2 regions of the Agrobacterium sp. NPDC090273 genome follow, and region 2 is predicted to be linked to the other one. Evidence: riboswitches for the same ligand, from Rfam matches in the RefSeq annotation. Region 2 holds a riboswitch; the other holds the start of a gene.

Region 1 (4,171 bases), on a different contig from region 2:
GTCTGGATACCATCGCTGTTCAAACCGCTGTTGATCGCCGGTGCAGCCTATATGGTCTGGATCGGAATCAGCCTCGCGCGCAGTTCCATCGTCGTGAACGGTGGCGAAGCGGATGCCAGCGTCTCGGCCAGAAAAGCGTTCTGGCGCGCCATGCTCACCTGCCTGTCGAACCCCAAAGCCTATCTCTTCATGATGGCGATCTATCCACAATTTCTCAAACCCGCCTATGGGCCGATCTGGATGCAGGGCGCGGTGATGGGCCTCATGGTCGCGGCAACCCAGTTTGCGGTCTATGGCGGGCTGGCATTAACGGCGGACAGAAGCAGGGCATGGCTTGTTTCCTCGCCTGCTACCACTGTTTTCATCGGTCGCGCTGCGGGTGTGATGCTGGTTGCAGTCGCATTGCTGACACTCTGGGAAGGGTTGTCTTAGGCTTCTGTTTTCACGCGAAATTTCACTTCAATGTGACTTCTTTTTGCCTGACGGAACGGGCATCCTCGCCCCGTTCGTATCAAGCCCGTTACCTGTCGGGATCAAGGAGAGAGTTCATGAAACTGAAAACCATCACGGCAGCGATGCTGTTCGGCTGTCTGTGCGCCGGTGCGGTTTACGCAGCCGGCGAAGTCGAAAAGCGCGAAGGCATGATGAAGCAGATTGGCGGCGCGATGGGGTCGCTCGCCGCCATTTCCAAGGGGCAGAAGCCTTTTGACGCCGAGGCGGTCAAGACTGCCGTGACGACAATCAGCACCAACGCCAAGGCTTTCCCGGACCAGTTCCCGGCTGGCTCCGAAGCTGGCAGTGCGGCAGCACCCGCCATCTGGGAAAATTTCGAGGACTTCAAGGCCAAGTCTGCAAAGCTCGGTGAAGATGCGGACGCGATTCTCGCCAGCCTGCCCGTGGATCAGGCCGGCGTCGCAACCGCCATGCAGAAACTCGGCGCCGATTGCGGTACCTGCCATCAGACCTACCGTCTGAAGAAGTGATGTTCATCGCATCGGGAAAGTCGCCTTCGGGTGGCTTTCTCTTGAGGCGTCGGATCGATCCGGTGCGCTCAGTGCAAATGTGAATGTCGATTGGTCTGAGAGGGGAGAGGGGTATGCCTTCCATCTGGACGAAACTTGCGGGCGGCGCCGTATTGGCCGCAGCCGCTGGTTTCGGTATTTTTATGGTCGTTACGGCGCCGGAGCGGCAGGCGCCAAGCCACTGGGCGAGCCTTGGAGAGCCGGACCTCGCCAACGGCGAGACGCTGTTCTGGGCAGGCGGCTGCGCAAGCTGTCATGCTGCGCCCGGTGTAACAGGTGATGCACTTCTGACGCTTGCCGGCGGTCAGGATCTGCCGAGCCCTTTCGGAACCTTCCGTGTGCCGAACATCTCGTCTGATCCGCAGCACGGTATTGGCGGGTGGACGCTGGCGCAGTTTGGCGACGCCATGACACGGGGCGTCGGCAGGGATGGTGAACATCTTTATCCGTCCTTCCCCTATGCATCCTATGCCAGGATGACCTCCAAGGACATCAACGATCTCTTCGGTTATCTCAAGGCGCTTCCCGCGAGCCAGAACGATGCACCGGGACACGACCTGCCATTCCCGTTCAACATGCGTGTCACCTTGGGTGGCTGGAAATTCCTTTATTTCGATAAAGGCGCCCCTCGTGTCGAACTTGCCAATGCCGATGCCGAACTGCTGCGTGGCCAGTATCTGGTGGAGGGCCCTGGCCATTGTGGCGAATGCCATACGCCGCGCAATGCGCTTGGCGGCTTCCTTGCGGACAAATGGCTGGCGGGCGGTCCCAATCCGGAAGGTGAGGGCAGAATTCCTGACATTACGCCAGCATCGGAAAGCATCGGCGGTTGGGCAGCCGAGGATATCGCAAGCTACCTCGAGACCGGCTTTACACCGGAGTTCGACAGCGTCGGCGGCTCCATGGTCAAGGTCCAGCAGAACATGGCACGGTTGACGGCGGACGACCGGGACGCGATTGCCGCCTATCTGAAGGCTGTTCCGGCGCGTTGAGGTGGAGAGGCATTGACTCTCCACTATCGCCGTCGGATAACAAAACTGTGATGGTTCCTTCCGGAAATCCGGAAGGTGAAAAGGGAACACGATAAGGAGCAATCCCCATTCGTGGCTGCCCCCGCAACTGTGAGCGGAGAGCCTGAAACGGAAATACCACTGGTCGGCTGCATGGCTGGAACCGAAAGGTTGGGCTCATGCGGGGGATAACCCGGCCGGGAAGGTGTTTCAGGTTTTGACCCGCGAGCCAGGAGACCTGCCCTCACGGAAATGTTTATGCCGGCGGGGTGTCCGGAGCAGCAGGATTACAGGGGCAGGTGACTGCGCCTGTGTCAGTCTCGCATTCCCCGTGGTGAATTGTATCGATGCGGTCCTGCGCCTGGATTGGACGCTTGCCCGTTCACAATGGCGCTGATGCGCCGGGAGAGGCTCACCATGTCTATTATCAATCAGAATACCGCCAATGCCGCTGTAACAGCGAAAAGCAGCAGCATTGCCCAATCGCTGACAGCGATCGTTCTCGGCCTTTTCGTCGTCGGTTTCGTCGGCTTCTCGCATGTCGAAGCTGTTCACAACGCAGCGCATGATACGCGCCACGCCAATGCGTTTCCCTGCCACTAAAGCTGAATGATTTCGGGGACTTTGCACCCTGAACGTGAAGCTGCTCCAGAATTTGAGGAAACAGGGCATGATGACGTTCGAAAGCCACTGACGCTTTCGGGTTCATGCTCCTGAGGGGGAAATTGCATGTCGTCTTTTCGCAATATTGTTTTTACGTCGGTGCTGGTCGGCTTGATTGGCGGTGTCGCCGTTTCGGCCATGCAGGCCGTTGGCACCACACCGCTGATCCTGCAGGCGGAAACCTACGAAAGCGCTGGTGGTGAAGCTCCACACAGCCATGACACGGCGCCGGCAACCGATGCGCAAACGACCGCACAGGCTCCAGCCCACACACATGAACATGACGAAGACGCCTGGGCTCCGGCTGATGGTTTCGAACGTGCGGCCTATACAGTCGCAGCCAATGTTCTGACGGCCATCGGTTATGCACTCGTCTTGACCGGTCTCTTGTCGTTGCGCGGCACCAACGGCGGTTGGCGTGAGGGCCTGTTGTGGGGTGTGGCGGGGTTTGCTGCCGTCATGCTGGCACCGATGATCGGTCTTCCGCCAGAACTGCCTGGAAGCCCGGCTGCCGCACTCGCCGCTCGTCAAACCTGGTGGATCGCAACCGTTGCCGCGACTGGCGGCGGTATTGCACTGATCGCTTTCCGACGTGAACCCTGGGCGGCGGTTCTGGCTCTGGTGCTGATTGTCGCGCCGCATGTGGTGGGTGCGCCGCTTCCGCCGGAAGGTGAACATGCGCTGGCGCCTCTGCCGCTGGAGCGTCAGTTCATCGTTGCCGCGACGGTGACGAGTTTCGTCTTCTGGGCATTGATTGGAACGCTAAGCGCCTTCTTCCTGAAGCGTTTCCAGTCGGTTTGACAACATGCGGGACGCGGCAGAATGGAGCGACGAACTCGACGCGCTGCGTTTCGCCGTTCCCGGTCACGGCGCGACCTGCGCCGTGCACCGCCTGGCCTTCAAGGCCCTGTTGAAGGGCGAGCCGGATCAGATGGCCGTTCTTGATTATTTTCAGCAACACAGCGTCGCGTTCATTGCCGCTGCAAAGGCCAAGATCGCCCGCCTGGACCTTCCTCTCGATCGCAGTCTGCATCTCAACAGCCGCGATATTCGTCGCGTGTTAGCTGGCGAGGGCGACGCTGTTAACCCTCGCATCTGCCGCGTTCTGGATCGCGGCAGATAGCTTCTGTCCTACTTCGTGTGTTCCGCTGCGAAAATTCTCAATTCCGCTTCGGCCTCCGGACCAAAGAGGCCAAGGGCTTTGAGAATTTCCGTTGCGAAACTGACCGGTGCGCTGCCCGGCGCCGTGACGATACCGCCGTCGCTGACGGCTTGCGGTTGATCGCGATAAAGACCTTCACCCAGATAGGCTTGATAGGCACGATGCGATGCCAGCGAGTTGCCGGTATGAGCGACATCGTTGAGGATGCCGGTTCCCGCAAGTGCGCTTGCGGCGGCGCAGATCCCACCGATCACACGCCCCTTGTTTCGAAACCGGTGCACAAGGGCACTGATATCCGCGGCCTCGCCTTTTTC
Region 2 (4,171 bases):
TATGACGCGCAACTTTAGCTGCGCGTCATTTTCACCGCCGGCAAACGGCACGGAGTGAACCGCGCCGCCGGATCTGGCCTTTATATGGCTTGCCCGACATCGATGCGGTTGCCATCCGGGTCTTCGAAAACGAAGGCCCGCAAACCGTAGTCCTTGTCCTGCAGGCCCTTGATGATGCGCAGGCCGTTTGCCCTGCAAAGGGCGTGCAGCGCGTCGACATCGCTCACCATCATATGCGCCACGTTGAAGGGGGCTGCCTTGTGCGATGGCTGCAAGGTCAGGTGAAGTTCAGCATTGCCCTGCTTCAGGATCATGAAGCCAACGGGATTGCCGTTTTCGAAAGTTTTGGTGAAGCCCAGCACGCCCACATAGAAATCATGGGCCTTCTGGATATTCTTGACGGGAAGCATTGCGGCGACACGGCCGAACCGGATCGCTTGATCGGCATTGGTATTCATCGAGAAACCTCGAAGGAGAGAGGGCGACAGACGCGGACGGTGCCGGTTCGTTGCCATGCTCCAAATTTTCGTATGCAGGACGGTGCCTGCGACGTTGTGACCATAGAGACAGCTTCGGGGTATGCAAGCGCCAAATGTTTCGGCCATAGTGCGGGTCGATGACGAAGCGGGAGGCAGAATGCGCAGTTCGATCGAAATCTATAATATCCGCACACGCCAGGCGCGGGTGGTCTGGCAGACACCGGAACTGTTCGAGGCGCCGAACTGGTCGCCTGATGGCACGTATCTGCTCTTGAATTCCGAGGGATTTCTCTATCGCCTGCCGCTTTCCGGCGATCCTTCGCCTCAGAAGGTCGACACGGGGTTTGCGACGATCTGCAACAACGATCACGGCATTTCACCCGATGGGTCGATGTATGCGCTCTCGGACAAGGTGGAGTTCGGCAAGAGCACCATCTATCTTTTGCCATCCTCCGGTGGCGCGCTGAGGCTGATGACGAAAAACCTGCCGTCCTACTGGCATGGCTGGTCGCCGGATGGAAAGCAGTTCGCCTATTGTGGCATTCGCGATCAGGTATTCGACATCTATTCCATGGAGATCGAGACCGGTATCGAGACCCGCCTGACGCATGGCGAGGGGCGCAATGACGGCCCGGATTATTCTGCCGATGGGCAGTGGATCTATTTCAACTCCAGCCGCACCGGCCAGATGCAGATCTGGCGCGTGCGCACTGATGGTTCGGCGGTCGAGCGCGTGACAGACAGCGTTTATGGCGACTGGTTTCCGCACCCGTCACCGAAGGGAGACAAGGTGGTTTTCGTCTCCTATGATGGCGATGTCTTCGACCATCCACGCGACCTTCATGTGCGCGTGCGGCTGATGGACCCCGATGGCGGCAATGTCGAAACGCTGTTTGATCTCTTCGGCGGGCAGGGCACGATGAACTCCCCCAACTGGTCACCGGATGGGGATGAGTTTGCCTATGTCAGGTATTTCCCTGTCGGATAAGCCGGCACGCGTGTCTGTCTCCGTCACAGCGCACGCATGAAAGAGATATTTCCAGCCCAAGGATTTGGGCTGGCCGGATTTCGGCTCAAGGCCCAATAAGACGGGCAGGCTGGGTGTTTGCCACAGCCATGTCTCCGTTCGGCATTCATGATGCTTGCATTCCCGCGCCGCCGTGGCCATAACCTCAGGCATCAGGTGCCTGCCCACGGGGCGGGAGAATCGGGAATCCGGTGTGAGACCGGAACGTGCCCAGCGCTGTAAGGCGGACACCAGCTTTGATTGCCACTGAAGTCATTCGGGAAGGCGAAGCGGGTGGATGAAGCCAAGTCAGAAGACCGGCCTGATACGATAGACCAACCCGCGCGGACGGCGGAAGGTTGTTGATGGGTGAGGCGCTCTCGTGTCTTGCCCCGGCATTGTTGGGGATTAACGATGCAACCTGAAGACTTCCGCAAGGCCATGCGTCCGGCCAGTGAATTTTGCGAACAAGACAAGGCCGCGCTTTACCGCGCCATTGAAACGCGCCGTGATGTGCGCGACGAATTCCTGCCCGATCCGCTGCCGGATGATCTGGTGACACGTCTGCTGGCCGCCGCACATGCCGCGCCATCCGTCGGTTTTATGCAGCCGTGGAATTTCACTCTTGTCACCGATGGCGCCATCAAGCAGGCGGCCTGGGTGGCGTTTCGCCGCGCCAATGAAGAGGCGGCGGAGATGTTTTCCGGCGAGCGGCAGGCGCTTTACCGCAGTCTGAAGTTGGAGGGACTTCGCAAGGCGCCGCTCAGCATTTGTGTGACCTGCGACCCGACCCGTGGCGGCGATGTGGTGCTGGGACGCACCCACAATCTGCGCACGGACGTCTATTCCACCGTCTGTGCCGTCCAGAATCTCTGGCTTGCTGCGCGGGCTGAAGGGGTCGGCGTTGGCTGGCTCAGCATCTTTCATGACAGCGACATTCGCGTCATTCTCGATATTCCCGAGCATATCGAAATCGTCGCCTGGCTCTGCCTCGGCCGCGTCGACACGCTCTATAGCGAGCCGGAACTTGCCGTCAAAGGCTGGCGCCAGCGCCTGCCACTGGAAGAGCTGGTGTTCAGGAACGGCTGGGGCAACCGCTGAGCGTTGTTACTGTTGCGGCTGGATACCCTTGAGGGCAGGGTTCTTCAGATCGATGCGGCTTGTTTCGTCCGGCAGGAACTTTGGGCCGACGACGCGCACCTTGTTGTTGTGCGGATCGTACTCACGCTCCGGGACCTGCAGTTCCGGCGCCTTGGCAGCCTCGGGCTCGACAGGCTTCGCCACCTTGTCTCCCGGTGGTGACGTGATGTCGGTGATGCTGGAGTAGGGCTTTTCGGCCTCCGGCGTCGCAGCCGCTTCCTGCTTTTTCATCTCGTCCTGATAGGCCGCCATGTTGCAGCTGCAGCCCGGTGCGCGGGTGGACGCATTGCGATAGGCGAAAGCCGTCGGCAGTTCCTTGTAGGGTTTGCCGGTTTCGGCCGATACCATGTCGGATGTCTCCTGATCCGTCATGGAGTGGTAATAAAGTTCTGTTTCCGTGCCGGGGCACATGTTGCGGCACTGCTCCGCCTGTCCACGAAAATCAAGTGGCGAGGCGTTGGAAGCAATCGGAAAGAATGAACCGTCGCAGGTCTTCACGCAGAGGGTTCTGAGACCGGCCTCGCCGGATAGGCCGGGTTGCGTGGGGATTCCCGTCTGGTCGTACCGCGGGGCGTTCCCGTATACCGTAACGTTACGTTCCGTTACGGCAGGCCGTTCGGCCTCCACCGGGCTGCAGCCATTTGCGTCCAGAGCCGCCAGAATGCGCTGACGGCGAATGCCGGGATCATCACCGCGCTGGGTTGCCAGTGCCTGATCGCGATCATGGATGATGGCATCGCGCTCGTGTTCAGCGTCGAGAAGCGCATCGCCTATTTCCGCGCAGACACCGGCATTCGGACTGCCGTAGGTGATGATGCTGCCGGAAGAACAGCCGTAGCCACGCAGATCGTTCCTGATCCTGCGGATGGCGATGTTCTGGCGGGCAAGGGCGTTGGCGTAGAAGCGGACTTCCGCCGTGTTGCCGATGACGCGAGGTGGCTCACGCAACTGGGCATAGAGCGTGTCGCACACCTCGTTCGCAAATGCTGCAGCGGGTGCGGCAAGGAACATCGCAAAAAAGAAGCCGGTCATGCGGCTGCGGCAGGTCAATTTGTCCGTTCCGTCAGGTCTTGCGGGCAATGCTGTCAGCCGTGCTGTCGGCATTGCCAGTCCAAAGTGTCTTTTCGGACTTTAGCATATGCCGTTGCCGCAAGGCGGCAACAGCGCGTTCAAAATTGCGTTAATATCCCGTCAGGAGGCCATCACACCGAAGGGTGCGAGGCCTGAACGACAGCCAGAGCCGCCATGTTGACGACGCCGCGCGAGGTGACCGACGGCGACAGGATATGGGCCGGCAGAGCCGTGCCGAGCAGGATCGGGCCGACATGTAGACCTTCGGTCAGCGTGCGGGTCACACCGAGCGTGATGTTGGCGGCATCGAGGTTCGGGAAGACCAGAAGGTTGGCCTCGCCCGTCAGTGCGCTGTTCGGCATGGCGCGCTTGCGCAGTGCTTCCGAAAGCGCGGAACCACCCTGCATTTCGCCGTCCACTTCCAGTTCCGGTGCCACGTTCTGGATGATCTGCAGCGCACGGCGCATCTTGCGCG

Evidence for each region. Region 2 has a riboswitch for cobalamin ahead of bluB (5,6-dimethylbenzimidazole synthase). Riboswitches for the same ligand answer to the same signal wherever they lie in the genome.
Region 1: another riboswitch for cobalamin. It lies ahead of ACIQT8_RS12475 (CbtB domain-containing protein); the one in region 2 lies ahead of bluB (5,6-dimethylbenzimidazole synthase).

Annotation. Positions count from the first base shown of each region.
Region 1 covers NZ_JBIVYN010000004.1:92,792-96,962, reverse strand. The annotation lists gene ACIQT8_RS12490 (LysE family translocator) at 1-432, shown strand, start outside; gene ACIQT8_RS12485 (c-type cytochrome) at 549-983, shown strand; gene ACIQT8_RS12480 (c-type cytochrome) at 1,097-2,014, shown strand; cobalamin riboswitch at 2,049-2,293, shown strand; gene ACIQT8_RS12475 (CbtB domain-containing protein) at 2,450-2,635, shown strand; gene ACIQT8_RS12470 (CbtA family protein) at 2,762-3,496, shown strand; gene ACIQT8_RS12465 (hypothetical protein) at 3,501-3,818, shown strand; gene ACIQT8_RS12460 (type 1 glutamine amidotransferase family protein) at 3,827-4,171, opposite strand, start outside.
Region 2 covers NZ_JBIVYN010000001.1:379,517-383,687, forward strand. The annotation lists gene ACIQT8_RS01840 (glyoxalase superfamily protein) at 81-458, opposite strand; gene ACIQT8_RS01845 (hypothetical protein) at 637-1,467, shown strand; cobalamin riboswitch at 1,644-1,826, shown strand; gene bluB (5,6-dimethylbenzimidazole synthase) at 1,927-2,586, shown strand; gene ACIQT8_RS01855 (DUF2865 domain-containing protein) at 2,593-3,675, opposite strand; gene ACIQT8_RS01860 (NADP-dependent malic enzyme) at 3,828-4,171, opposite strand, start outside.